One region of the Bacillus sp. Pc3 genome, then DNA from elsewhere that is predicted to be linked to it. Evidence: predicted binding sites of a transcription regulator. Region 1 holds the regulator's gene; each other region holds the start of a gene.
The links. The regulator LexA, encoded in region 1, represses DNA repair genes until DNA is damaged. The targets are predictions, from matches to a motif close to CGAACATATGTTCG.
Positions count from the first base shown of each region.

Region 2: a site for LexA is predicted at 2,407-2,420, ahead of uvrB (excinuclease ABC subunit UvrB). Genes of this name have one in related genera too.
Region 3: a site for LexA is predicted at 2,012-2,025, ahead of SB24_RS04525 (YhjD family protein). Genes of this name have one in related genera too.

Region 1 covers NZ_CP010406.1:223,470-228,391, forward strand. The annotation lists gene SB24_RS00850 (YneB family resolvase-like protein) at 1-571, opposite strand, end outside; gene yneA (cell division suppressor protein YneA) at 587-898, opposite strand; gene lexA (transcriptional repressor LexA) at 1,055-1,675, shown strand; gene SB24_RS00865 (hypothetical protein) at 2,015-2,443, opposite strand; gene SB24_RS00870 (YndM family protein) at 2,597-3,046, shown strand; gene SB24_RS00875 (prohibitin family protein) at 3,074-3,904, opposite strand; gene SB24_RS20125 (hypothetical protein) at 3,891-4,040, opposite strand; gene SB24_RS00880 (poly-gamma-glutamate hydrolase family protein) at 4,149-4,922, opposite strand, start outside.
Region 2 covers NZ_CP010406.1:2,651,547-2,656,468, reverse strand. The annotation lists gene uvrA (excinuclease ABC subunit UvrA) at 1-338, opposite strand, end outside; gene uvrB (excinuclease ABC subunit UvrB) at 346-2,331, opposite strand; gene SB24_RS12570 (CsbA family protein) at 2,507-2,743, opposite strand; gene SB24_RS12565 (PEP/pyruvate-binding domain-containing protein) at 3,045-4,922, shown strand, end outside.
Region 3 covers NZ_CP010406.1:1,035,426-1,040,347, forward strand. The annotation lists gene SB24_RS04510 (monooxygenase) at 1-613, opposite strand, end outside; gene lepB (signal peptidase I) at 761-1,276, opposite strand; gene SB24_RS04520 (TVP38/TMEM64 family protein) at 1,273-1,899, opposite strand; gene SB24_RS04525 (YhjD family protein) at 2,051-2,410, shown strand; gene SB24_RS04530 (DUF3311 domain-containing protein) at 2,531-2,731, shown strand; gene SB24_RS04535 (sodium:solute symporter family protein) at 2,728-4,197, shown strand; gene SB24_RS04540 (YbjQ family protein) at 4,239-4,556, shown strand; partial or broken gene SB24_RS04545 (excalibur calcium-binding domain-containing protein) at 4,588-4,858, opposite strand.

The DNA of each region.
Region 1 (4,922 bases):
TTAAGGTCGCTGCGATTTCTGCAAAGGTAAGCTTGTTGGCTCTCAGCCTGATAATTTCCGAAACCGGAACCTCTTTTTTTTCTTTTCCGCTGTTTTCATGTCTGTTTTTCAGATTCCGTTCAGGTTTGTAGCCGTTTTTCACGGCTCTTTTCATTCCCCGCCGGATTTTCATATTGTGAATTTTCCTTTGATATTCCTCAACAATACTGACGATTTCGAGTACCATCGAATCAGCTTCGGAAAGCTCCAGTTCACCTTTATGAGCCGTCGTATATATTTTTACGTTCTCCCTGTAAATGCAATGCAAAAGCGCAATCTTGGCGTTTCCTCTTCCTAATCTCGTTTCGTCCTGCACCAATATCGCGTCAATATGTGATTTTTTAATTTCATCAAGCATTTCAAATACTCCGTCGCGATCCATTTCGTAACCGCTGGCTTTCTCAGAAATGACTTTCACGACTTCCATGCCGTTTGCAGCAGCGATCTCACTGAGCTCCTCTTCCTGTCTTTTTAATGACGTTTGCTGCTGTTCTTTGTTTGTGCTTACGCGGGCATAAATGAGTGCCTTCATTTCTCTCTTTCCTCTCTAATTGACAATGGCCAGCTGATATACGGCCGGATGCTTTTTCTTAACCGGAAGAATAAGTTCGTCTCCGGGCTTTATATCAGCAGTTTGGAGATGATTATTCTCCGTCACCCACTCAATGAAATCTTCTTTATTAATGTGTTTCTTTTCTGCTACATGATCCGCAAGTGACCAGAGTGTATCGCCGTCCTGAACCTTTATTTTAACATATTGGCTGAGGGACTGATCATTTCCCGCACATGAGACAAGTAAAATAGCGGCACTTAAAATCGCAGTAAACAGCCCTACAAATATAATAGATTCTTTCGCCATGTAAACAACCTCCGATAAGAATGTTTGTTCGCTTTTTATACCTTTCAGTATATACGAACAAACGTTTCTGTCAATCGTTTTTTTCGAACCTATGTTTGTACTGTCAGGAAAATCATGCTATAATCTACTTAAAATCGACGTTTTGAGGTGCGAAATATGACGAAGCTATCAAAAAGGCAGCTTGATATCCTGCGTTTTATTAAAGAAGAGGTAAAAACGAAAGGATATCCGCCTTCTGTAAGAGAGATAGGAGAAGCAGTAGGACTGGCTTCCAGTTCAACCGTGCACGGCCATTTGGCGCGGCTGGAGACAAAAGGCCTGATCAGACGGGACCCAACTAAACCGAGGGCGATTGAGGTATTGGATGAAGAAGAAGTCCACATTCCGAAAAGCCAGGTCGTAAACGTTCCGGTCATCGGGAAAGTGACGGCGGGTATTCCGATTACGGCTGTTGAAAATATCGACGAGTATTTTCCGCTTCCTGACCGGATGGTTCCTCCGGGCGAACATGTCTTTATGTTAGAAATCATGGGAGAAAGTATGATCGACGCCGGTATTTTTGACAAAGATTACGTCATTGTCAAACAGCAGAACACGGCCAATAACGGAGAAATCGTCGTAGCTATGACCGAAGATGATGAAGCGACGGTCAAGCGCTTCTATAAAGAAGACAATTATGTGCGGCTGCAGCCGGAAAATCCGACGATGGAGCCGATTATCCTGCAAAACGTAAGCATTTTGGGGAAAGTTATCGGCGTATTCAGAGCCGTACATTAATTCTATTAAACTTCATTTATTGTAAAAAACCCCTTAAAGAGGGGTTTTTTTTGCATAAAAAAAGCAGATTCGCCCTGGCTTAAGAAACGAATCTGCTAAGGAGGAAAAACTTACATTCTTATTATCCGACATCACACTTTTGAAGTCAACTAATAATGTTTCCTTAGAGAAACTTTTCATTCATTTTTTAACTTTGTATATTTGTGCGTGATGAATTTACTTTTATTTATGTTTCCTTTGGGCGGATGCATAAAAATTTATCTATGAAAATTTAGTACATAGTGTAATAAGTTATATTTAAATATAAAAAAACCCGCTGCCTTTAGCGAGTATCTATTTTCAATCAAAATGATAATATTCTACACCGTAAAACCCTTTAATATAGACGGGGCCACAGACGTTTGAAGAACTTTCAACCAGAATTCTGTATTTGTGATACGGATCAATTGATTTTTTATCCTGGGCACTGAGGTTTAACCAGCTGCCGCTGTAGTTTTTAGAACTTAATGTATAAAAATTCCCGTTCAGCGCCATCCGCTGGAGTTTCATGCTTAAACCGCACGAAGAGTTGTTCATTATGGTGAACTTATATCCTAAAAAGTAATCGTCGGCAGCTACAGCCCCCGGATTTTCAATATGAAACTCTTTTGCATTTCCCTCCAAAGTGAAGCTTGTTTTTGATCCGAATTCAGTGGTAGCCGCTTCAGCTGAGTGTATTCCGCTAAAACATAATAAAAAAACAGCAATACATAACCAGTATTTTTTCATTTGCATCCCCCTTTTTACATATTTTAACTTGTGAATCCTGTGATGTCTATTCACATTTTATTAAAACGTATACTTTATAACCACTATATACCAGTTTAAAAATTTGCGGATTGCTTACAATGAAGACTAAACGAAATAACGAAGGTGGTTCAAATGAAACACGTAATTGCTTTCGCTTCTAAAACGGCGCTCACACTTGCTTTACTGTACATTGTTCTGGATCTTATGTACCAAGTAACCTTTTTAAACGTTCTGTTTATTACAGTGATCTTAAGTTTAATCACTTATTTTGCGGGTGATTGCATGATTCTGCCGAGAACAAGCAATTTCACAGCCGTTGCAGCTGATTTCGGGATTTCATTCATTATATTATGGATATTCCTTATGAACATTGGCGGATTTAATGTCTCGCCTGCCGCGGCATCGGTTATCTCTGCACTTTGCATTTCTGTTTTTGAGGCATTTTTTCACCGGTATTTGCAGCAATATGTACTTCCCGAAGATTATCAGGACACAACAGAGACGGATAGCACGCTATGGAGCTATCAAACCGAGGCGTCTGAAGAATTAGTGCCGGAAAAAGACCCTCAGGAAAAAACATAAAAAGGAGGCAATCGCCTCCTTCTCTTTTTATTTTTGCTTCTGATCGTCCAGCGGCAGCTGCAGCAGTGAGTCTGTGCCTGTCGCTTTCGGTGTTTTTCCGTCCCATTTTTCAATCCATTTATATTTGATCATCTCATCGGACATTGATTTCTTTATGATTTCGTTATAATCAGCGATCCCTTCCGCTTCAATTTTTTTCTTTTTCGCTTCGGCTTCGGCTATTTTAATTTCAGTTTGTGTCCGTTCAAGTTCCTGTGAAGACTTCACCCTTGCATCGATGGCTTCCTGTGTGGCTTTATCCGGCTTCGGTACGCCAAGCGTCAGATCATCAATTAAAAATCCAAGACTCTTCATATCATCAGCAAATCTCTTTTGAACATCGGCAGCGGCTTCTGCAGATTTTTGCCCGTATGTGTCAATAACCGAGTATTTGCTGATTGATTTTCGCGCCGCATCCCACAGCCTTGTTTTTAAATATGTATTTTCAATCGTTTCAACGTCTACCGCGCCGAATTTGTTAAACAGATCGACTACTTTATCAGGCTGCACGACATAGTTGTAAGCGATATCCATTTCTATATTTTTACCGTCTGAGGTTGCCACTTTTATATTTTCATTATTCACTGTCTGCATACGCACCGGATATTCCGTTACTTTATTAAATAACCCGACTAAGTGCCAGCCTTGGTCCAATGTGTCGGATTTTACCCCGCCATTCGGTGAGTATACAACCCCGACATAACCGTTCGGTATTTTTTCAATGAATAGTGACGCTGTAACGCCCGCAATTAAAAGGGCTGCACCTATAATCACACCGCCGATAATTTTTTTTGTGTTTCCGCGCTTATTTTCGCTCATGCTGATCTTCTTCCTCCCATGACTTTTTGAATTTTTTGGCTCCGCTTCCCACTTGTTTAAAGATTGGACTAAGCATCAGCCATAAACCGAATCCGATGATGACAAGAAGAATGATAGACCCGATCATCACTTTCATTTGCCCACCTCTTTTCTTTCATCCTGTCAATTATGTATACGATCTTAAGAACTTAAAGTTTCATAAATTTCAAAAGAAAAAGCCCCGCCGGCAAAATAGGCGTGCTTATTAATAATTGTCACTGATAAAATCAGAAACCGTTTTTGTGAATTGATAAAAGGTCCCATTTTGTGTGGATGCTCTGCTTTTCAGCGTAAAAGTGTCAAATAGTGATTTTCTGAAGCCGGTGCTCACTTCGATTTGAATACTCAATCCGGATGAAGATTGATTGGCAAGGTTGTTCGGACTGACGCCGGCATATTTATCATTTATGCCAAGAAGAACGGCAGGATACCCGTGTCGTTTCAGCACATCGGTCAAAAGTTCGGCCCGTTCTCTGTCTGTACCGCCGATTTTTATCTTTTTATCGTCACTGCCGTAACCGTGCAATGAAATGACATGAGAGTGCTCTTTCACCATTTGCACGGCCTTAGGTTCATCGAAATGCGAACTTGTCAAATGCAGAGCCGCATTACCGGCTGATTTTAACCCTTCAAATAAATATAAACTCCGGTTTTCGGCAATTTCTCTGGCTAACTCACTGGTCCCCGGCTCTATGCCTCCGCCGTGTATAGCTAATATGAGGACAGAAGGGTCATGCTCTCGCGTTGAAATGGAAAAAACGGAAGGATCTTCATTCAGCTTTAATTCCTCAAAACTGCCGTAAATATCTGAAGCGGCATTAGCCCGAAAGAACGGCAGAAGCAAAAACGGTAAAATTAAAACTAAAATTCCTTTTTTGGTTATTGATGGCATTTGTATGTTTATGTTACAATACAAATGCTTCAGCCTTTGAAGCGAACGGCAGAACAGGGTGACTTTGGACGGTTTCTTCTGCTCTGC
Region 2 (4,922 bases), 1.6 Mb from region 1:
AGCAGCCGGAGATAATCATAAATCTCCGTTACCGTTCCGACGGTTGACCGCGGATTGCGGCTCGTCGTTTTCTGATCAATGCTGATCGCCGGAGAAAGCCCTTCGATCGCATCAACGTCCGGCTTATCCATCTGCCCTAAAAATTGGCGCGCATAGGCAGAAAGCGATTCAACATACCGCCTCTGTCCTTCCGCGTAAATGGTGTCAAAGGCAAGGGATGATTTTCCCGATCCGGACAGCCCCGTCACGACGACGAGCTGATCCCGCGGAATCGTTACATCAATGTTTTTTAAATTGTGCGCCCTTGCGCCTTTCACCTCGATCCGGTCAATTGCCATGTGTTCATCATCCTTCCGCTTTAAGCTCTAACAGTAAATCACGAAGCTCTGCCGCCCGCTCGAAATCAAGCGCTCTGGCCGCTTCTTTCATTTCGTGCTCCATTTGCTCAACGACTTTCTGGCGTTCTTTCTTCGTCATCTTCGCCAGTTTAGGCGCGGCTTTTGTTTTATATTCTTCTTTATCCTCAGCGGCCTGCGTCGCGCGGATCACATCGCGGATTTCCTTATTGATCGTTTGCGGCGTAATGCCGTGAATTTCGTTAAAGCGCTCCTGCTGTTCCCGGCGGCGCTTCGTTTCATTAATCGCGATTTCCATCGAATTTGTGATTTTATCGGCATACATGATGACGCGGCCTTCCGCGTTTCGTGCCGCCCGTCCGATCGTCTGAATTAGCGAACGTTCAGAACGGAGGAAGCCTTCTTTATCCGCATCGAGAATGGCGACAAGTGACACTTCCGGAATATCAAGCCCTTCCCTCAGCAGGTTGATGCCGATTAACACATCATGTTTTCCGAGGCGGAGGTCACGGATGATTTCAATCCGTTCAAGCGTCTTAATCTCGGAATGCAGATAATTGACCTTGATGCCGATTTCCTTGAGATAATCGGTCAGATCCTCTGACATTTTTTTCGTTAAAGTCGTCACGAGAACGCGTTCATTCCGTTCTATCCTCGCCTGAATCTCGCCGATCAGATCATCAATCTGTCCTTCGATCGGACGGACGTCAATGAGGGGATCGAGGAGTCCCGTCGGTCTGATGATCTGCTCGATCATTTCCGGCGTATGCTCAATTTCATACGGTCCCGGAGTCGCCGACACGTACACGATATTGTGCATGTGTTTCTCAAATTCCTCGAATCGGAGCGGACGGTTGTCAAGCGCTGACGGCAGGCGGAACCCGTGATCGACAAGCACCTGTTTTCTCGCCTGGTCACCGTTGAACATGCCGCGCACCTGCGGAATCGTCACATGTGATTCATCAACGACAATCATAAAATCGTCCGGAAAATAATCAAGCAGCGTATACGGCGTAGAGCCCGGCGGACGGAGTGTCAAATGTCTTGAATAGTTCTCGATCCCTGAGCAAAAACCCATTTCCCGCATCATTTCAAGATCATATCTCGTCCGCTGCTCAAGCCGCTGCGCTTCAAGGAGCTTGCCGTTTTCGTGCATGACTTTCAAGCGCTCCTCAAGCTCCTGTTCAATATTCAGAATCGCTTTTTCCATCTTTTCCGCCCGGGTGACGAAGTGGGAAGCCGGAAAAATCGCGACATGGTCACGGTCGCCGAGAATTTCTCCGGTCAAAGCGTCGACCTCTCTGATCCGCTCAATTTCATCTCCGAAAAATTCCACTCTGATACAATGTTCGTCACGGGAAGCCGGGAATATTTCCACAACGTCTCCGCGCACGCGGAACGTCCCGCGCTGAAAGTCGATATCATTGCGGGCATACTGGATATCTACAAGCTTTCTCAGCAGCTCGTTCCGCTCAATCTCCATTTCCGGTCTGAGCGACACGACCATTTCCCGGTATTCTTCAGGCGAACCGAGACCGTATATGCATGACACACTCGCAATAATAATGACATCTCTCCGTTCAAACAGAGAGGATGTCGCGGAGTGTCTCAGTTTATCAATTTCATCATTAATGCTTGCGTCTTTCTCTATAAAAGTATCCGTTTGAGGCACGTATGCCTCCGGCTGATAGTAATCGTAATAGCTGACAAAATATTCGACAGCGTTGTTCGGGAAAAACTCCTTAAACTCGCTGTACAGCTGTCCGGCAAGGGTTTTGTTATGGGCAATGACCAGTGTCGGTTTATTCACTTCTTTAATCAGATTGGACACGGTAAAGGTTTTGCCCGTCCCTGTCGCACCCAGGAGAGTCTGGTGTTTTCTGCCTTCCTGTATGCCTTTGACAAGCTTCTCAATCGCTTGCGGCTGATCTCCCTGGGGCTGATATTTCGAGACTAACTCAAAACGATCTTTCACAAAAAAGCCTCCGTTTCTTTACGAAATCTTCCTATTGATATAGTAACACAATGACGGGCAAAATCACTAAAAATACGAACTAAAGTTCGATGGTTTATTTTTACCAAGTCAATTTTTGTATAAAAAACCTGCTTTTATGGCGTAAAAGCAGGCATTCTATTTCATATTCACCATGTCAGGCATTGTCTTTCTTTTTGTCTGCTTCTTTTTTGGCCATGTACAGCCCTCCGGCCACCAGCGATACGACATCCAATCCAACGATAAAATACGTTTCGGTGTAACCCTTTAAATAGGATGCGAAAAGCAGTGCGGCTGTGAGAGCGATCGCCACATAGTGGTTAAACGTGACGCGCGTAAAAAGGACGACCAGCATAAAAGGGAAACATAATGCAAAAACGGCTTTTGTAATCACAAAAACCCTCCTCGGGAATTCTTCATCTCATCTGATTATAGTAAAAAATGAAGAATCGGACAATCGTTCCCCTGCTATCACAATACCCTTTTTCGGCAGTCTTCAATCATCTGTCAAAAAAAATGTGAATATAAATCCATTGAACCATTAACCAGATGAACCGAATTACCTTTCTTCAGCCGAAAGGATGAGAAGGTTTAGGTCTTTGTATCTTTGACAGTTTCTTCCTCCCTCTTTACAATGTAATGATAGTGTTTACTATCATTTTTCTTGGATGAAGAAAAAAAGGGGGTCATACCGCATGTATTCAGTGCGATTTCAAAAAGCGGAAGAATCGAGCCGCTCTGCAGGAGCAAAAGGAATGAACCTGATTAAACTGACGAAAAACGGGCTGCCCGTTCCCGGCGGTTTCATCATTCAGACGAATGCCCTGACACGTTTTATGGAAGACAACGGGCTTCAAGCAGATCAGGAACAGATGGAGCGCGCCATTATGAACGGCACGTTTTCAAAAGAGCTTCGGGAGGAACTGACCGCGTCGTTTTATGAATTGAGAGAATCATACGCCTCTGTCGCCGTACGTTCCTCCTCCGCGTCCGAAGATCTTGAAGGGGCTTCTTTCGCGGGCCAGTACGAAACCTATTTAAATATCAAAACAGAAGAAGAGTTTCTCGGAAAAGTGAAAGAATGCTGGGCTTCCTTCTTCTCGGCGCGGGTCAGCGGTTATAAAGAGAAAATGAACAATGACACCGCAGAACCGTTAATGGGCGTTGTCGTGCAAGGGCTTATCAATTCCGAGGTTTCAGGAGTCATTTTCAGCCGCAACCCCGTCACGCACGATGACGGAGAGCTGATGATCAGCGCGAGCTACGGTCTCGGAGAAGCAATCGTCTCCGGCAGCGTGACGCCCGACACATTTATCGTCAATAAAGACACATTTCAGATTGAAAAAGAAATCGGCTTAAAAGAAATGTATATCGTTTCTAAAGACGAAGGCGTGACGGAAAAAGAGACGACCGCTGACATGAGAAACCGCTTCTGCCTTGATGACGAGAGCATCAAAGAGCTTGCCATGCTGACGATAAAGACGGAAGAACTGTACGGTTATCCCGTGGATCTCGAATTCGGATTTGCCGAAAATAAGCTGTATCTGCTTCAGGCCCGGCCGATTACAACGATCGCGCAGGATCAGAAAGCGGCAGACGAAGAACGGGAATTTATCATGACGCCCCGGGATCAGAAAGATTTTTGGCTCAATATGGAGGCCAATATAGAAGGCCCCGTCAGCCCGTTATTCGCCTCACTCATTGTGCCGGCTTTGGAATACGGCCTCAAAGAGAGCACGAAGGCATTCCCTGTAATGGGCATCGAAATCGAGCGTGTCAAACTTCATCAGGGCCGTGTTTTTTCCAGACAGCATAAGACGGACGACAAGCTGCCCGCAGAACAGTTAGAAGCGCTTTTCCCCGTCTTGGCTGACCGCATGTACGATATTATTCAGGAAACCTTTCTGCCTTTTTATCAAAAGCTGGACGAACTGGCGCATACAGACCATACGCCGGAGACTGCCCTTAATGCGTTCCGAAACCTGCAAGACTTCTATTTAAAAGGATACGCAGAACATTTCAATATTGTCTTTCCGCAGGTTGCGTTAAACATGATACTGGAATCCATGTACGGACAGGTTGAGAAAGAAAACACCTCCCTTCTGTACGAAATGCTGGCTGGCGTCATGAATAAGTCATTGGAGACCGACAGACAGCTCTGGCTGCTGTCCGGACAAGTAAAAGACAGCCCTGAGCTGCGGCGCGTCTTTACGGTTGCTCATGCCGATGAGCTGCATCAGACGCTTCTGCAATCAAATAAGGGAAAACGCTTTCTCGAACAAGTCGGTGAATTTTTACAGGAATACGGCTGGAGATCCGTGAAAAGTCATGATCTGATTGAACAAACTTGGACGGAAAACCCTTATTTCGCTTTGGCCAACATTCAGAACTATGTCCGGAACGGATACGATTTTGACAGTGAGTTTCATAAAACGATAGAAAAACGAAAACAGCTCTACGCCGACTTTATGGATAGAATTGAAGATGACGGCTTCCGGGAGACGTTTGACCGCTATTATCAGTGGACATTGTCTTCATCCGTCATCAAAGATGATCACCATTTTTATATTGAT
Region 3 (4,922 bases), 810 kb from region 1:
TCACAACCGATCCCTCCAGGCGGCACGTTGACAAAAAGGAAGATTCGGGCGGATGTTTCAAAGCGGCATCACAGAGGGTTCCTGTTAAGTCGGCATCAGTGCCCGAAAAAGCGATGCCCGCCTGTTTCCTGACAATGCTCCCCGCTCCGTCTGTACCCGCGGCATATAAGCTGTGAAGAGTGCGGATCCCGCTTTCGTCCCGGAACACCGTCTCCACTCCGTCATCCGTCTGGGTGACAGCCACCGCTTCCGCCCCGCGGATGATGTCTGCGCCGAGACTTGATGCATACTCCTCCAAAATCCGCTCCGTTTCTGCCTGAGGCAGCATTAACGAATAATTCTGCTTCGTATCCAGCCGAGAAAAATCCAGCCGTGTATCCAGCATGGAAAAATGGCCGGAAGACACCTTCGTCCCTTTTTCCAAAAAGCGTTCCAATATACCTCTCATGGCAAAAAGCTCAAGTGTGCGCGGATGCATGATAAGCGCTTTGGAATATGGCACCGTCTTCTTCAATCGTTCAATAACAGTCGTTTTCACTCCGGCCAGCGCCAGTTCTGATGCAAGCATAAGTCCGACCGGACCTCCCCCGATAATGGCAGCCTGTGTTTTCATCTCATCAGCCCTCTTTCATATTTTTTGTTGCACACGTAACAAAATCACCAAAAAATAAAACGCCTCCTTTTTGTTTCGCGCGTAACAATTTTCATTATAGTCTTCCCTCTGCTTTTTTACAATCATTTCCGAAAAAAAAGACGCCGTTTACTTGGCGTCTGATTCACTGATGACTCCGACAATGTCTTTATCCTTAATCGGACCGAAATGACGGCTGTCGAGGCTGTATATGCGGTTGTCGCCAATAACAAAGTATTGTCCCTTCGGTATGCTTTTGCGCCCGGTCGTTTCCTTCAGCGTATAATCACCGGTCACATGGCTCCCGGCGGACAATGATGACTTTAAGGGTTTTAAAAACGGTTCCGCCACCCGTTTTCCATTCACATACAGCTGATCCTCCCTGTATGCGATTGACTCGCCGGGGAGCCCGATGACACGTTTGATCAGCACTTTGCGGTGCGGGCCTTTGAACAGGACAATATCGAAACGGCGGATCGTTTTGTAACGATGGGAAAACTTGTTGACCATCAGCTCATTTCCTTGTTTAAAGGTCGGATTCATGCTGATTCCTTCGACTTTATAATCAATAAAAATGGCATTCTTTAATTGTATGGCCAAAACAACGATAAGCACGCCAGCTATAAACCAAAATCGTTTTTTCAAGATTCCTGTCTCCCTCCGTCTTTCTCATGCTGACTGATTCTCGTCTGTAACCGCCGTTCGATATGCTTTCCGGCATACCACAGCACCGCGATCACCATTATGGCGCCCGCCATCCTGAAAGGCTGTGTCATGAGTGCATGTAGATCATATCCGATAAAGCTGATCATAAAAATCATGACCATTTTCCCCATAGCGGCTGCTGATATAAACTGCAGCGCCCCGACCCGTGACAGGCCGGCAACGATATGAACCGCAGCGGACGGCGTAAAGGGGAAGCAAAGTAAAATAAACAGCGGACCGAAACCGTGCCGCTCAACCCAAAGCATCATCCGCCTTATGGTCTGATGCCTGCGGATGAAACTGAAAGCTCTTTTCTGTCCGAAACGGCGGACGGCATAAAACATCAGCATCGATCCTGCCGCAGATCCGAGCCACGACAGAAAAAAACCTTCCCATAACCCAAATGCATTCGTATTCGCCACCACAAATACAACAAGCGGCAAAAACGGAAGAAACGCTTCAATAAAAGGCAGTGCAACCGCAGCCGCCGGGCCGAAAGCTCTATAGCTTTGGAACCATTCCGTCAGCTGTTCCTCAGTCAAATATGATAAAAATTGCTCCAACGTTTATACTCCTTAACGAGTTTGTCTATCCTTATTCTACACATTATCTCCAAAAAACGAAAATGTTTACGAATTTTCCGACTTGAAATATCGTGTAAGCGAGTATAAAATAAGAACAAACGTTCTCTTTTTTAAGAAAGAAGGAGTATTTATGCCTGACATCCGGAGCGGCACCCGCGATCTCATCGAAAAAGGGCTGTTTCTGCCCATGGCGGCTGCCATCCTGAACCGGGACCTCGAAGCGCTTGATTCGTGCCCGTTCAAATTAAAACAACCCTATAAACAGCTTATCAGCTGCTCTTTAAAATTAGCACAAAAGGATTTGAGTGATGTTCGAAAAGAGTTAAGAAAGCGTAAAATTAAAATATACGAAGCGGAAAGAGACGAAGCATTTACGCTTTATATATGCACCATTAACGGCTATGAAGAAAAACACCGTTATTTCAACCCGAGAATACGGGAACAGGTAACCGCCTTATTAGAATATTACCTGTCTCTTGCGACCATTTAAAAAGCAGCCGGGACTGCTTTTCCTTTTCAGCTGATAAATTTCAGACTATTCACACTATACATTCGACATGATTTTCTTTATAATCGGGACACGCTGTTTTCAATGAAAAGGAGGAATGTTATGAAACTGATTCATGTTCTCGCCGCCCTGCCCTTTTTCGGAATTCTCGCCGGCATTCCATTTGCCAACCGGGTGACGCCTTATGTTTTCGGAATGCCTTTCATTCTCGCGTATGTCGTCATCTGGGCGGTGCTGACTTCCGTTCTGATGGCCGCCGTTTACAAATTGGACAAAGAAAACAAGGCGGGTGAGGCGGAATGAACGCAGCATTTCCCGTAATGGCCGCCGTGCTCCTGTTTTGTGTGTATCTCGGAATCCGGGCCCGAAAAGGAAAACATATGGACCTTGAACAATGGACAGTGGGCGGACGCGGCTTCGGCACGATGTTTGTCTTTTTATTAATGGCGGGAGAAATATACACGACCTTTACATTCCTCGGCGGAAGCGGATGGGCTTACGGAAAAGGAGGCCCCGCCTTTTATATTATCGCGTACGGCTGCCTTGCCTACATTTTGTCATATTGGCTTCTGCCAGCCGTGTGGACTTACGCCAAACAACACAAACTGATGTCGCAATCAGATTTTTTTATTTCAAAATACAACAGCCCGCTCCTCGGCATTCTCGTATCGCTCGTCGGCATCGCATCCCTCATCCCCTATCTCGTCCTGCAGCTGAAAGGGCTCGGATTAATTGTTTCAGCAACGTCATACGGACAGATTCCGCCCTCCGCCGCTGTCTGGATCGGCGCTGTCTCCATCACGATTTATGTGATGATATCAGGAATCCACGGTTCAGCGTGGATATCAGTCGTTAAAGATATCATGATTTTAGGCATCGTCCTGTATTTAGGCATTTATCTGCCCATTCATTACTATGGCGGGTTTACGGAGATGTTCAAACAAATTGACGCCGCAAAACCCGGTTTTCTCACGCTGCCGGAAACCGGACAGAGCGTTTCCTGGTTCAGCTCAACGGTTTTGCTGACCGCCCTCGGCTTTTATATGTGGCCCCATACATTTGCCGCTTCCTATTCGGCGGAGCATCCGCGGGTGTTTCGGAAAAACGCGATCATCATGCCTCTTTATCAGCTCGTCCTGCTGTTTGTCATCTTTACCGGATTTGCGGCGATTCTGCAGGTGCCCGGTTTAAAAGGGGCGGACACGGATCTCGCCTTATTAAAGCTGTCTGTGAAAACCTTTGATCCCTGGTTTGTCGGACTGATCGGATCGGCGGGCATTCTGACGGCGCTTGTACCCGGTTCAATGATATTAATGGCCTCAAGCACGCTGTTCGCCAAAAATGTGTACAAAGCCATTCTGCCCGGCACGACTGACGACAAAGTCTCACGGCTCGCAAAATACGCCGTACCCGTCATCGCGCTGATATCCGTATATTTTACGCTGAAAGGCGGAAATACCATCGTCACCTTGCTTTTAATGGGCTACAGCCTTGTCACCCAGCTTTTCCCCGCCCTCTTATTCAGCCTGCCGAAGCGGCGTTTCATCACAAGCCACGGCGCTTTTGCCGGCATAACGGCCGGGGTCGGAACGGTGGCCTTCATTACGCTGACCGAATCAACCATCGGAACCCTCTTTCCGTTTCTTCCGCAGATCGTTAAAGATATGAATACAGGCATCATCGCACTGGTTCTGAACATTGTCGTCATGTTTGCAGTCAGCGCCGCAGTCAGAAAAAAACAAATCAGCGCAGCCGAAAAGGCGGCTTAAATGGTAAGATAGCGGTAAGATACACGAAAGGGGAAAAACGCATGATCATGACAACGACCGAAACCGTCGCCGGAAAACAGATTACAGAAGTGAAAGGCTTGGTGACAAGCAGTATCGTCCAGTCCCGTCACATCGGAAAAGACTTGCTTGCAGGCTTAAAATCTGTCGTCGGCGGCGAATTAAAAAGCTATACCGAAATGCTGGAAGACTCCAAAAAAGCGGTGAAAGAGCGGCTGATCAGAGAGGCGGAGCAGCTCGGAGCGAACGCCATCGTCGGCCTGCGGTTCGAACTGACCGCAGGACAGAACACATCCGAATTAATCGGATACGGAACCGCCGTCACCGCCGAATCCATTTAAAAAACAAGCCTCTTTAAAGAGGCTTGTTTTTTTATTTCTCACATGCGATATAGTCTTTATCTCGGTCAAGTCTTTTATTTGCATTGTAAAGCGCTTTTGATACATACGGCTTGTACTTGTGTTCTGCCGCCCTTGTTTTTCACTTTCGACGATTTGGCCACGCCGCCCTTATACACCTTGTTCAGCGCCTTGCAGTTTTGATACGTTTTTACCTTTGTTTTCGCTTCTGCCGTCTGCCCCGCTCCATATGAACAACCGAACACCAGACCGAAAGACAAAAGCACAGCTGCCGTCTTTTTCATTTCTATCCTATCCCCTTTCCTGAATCATGCTGTATTGCTGAACATATCATAGTTCAAATAATCT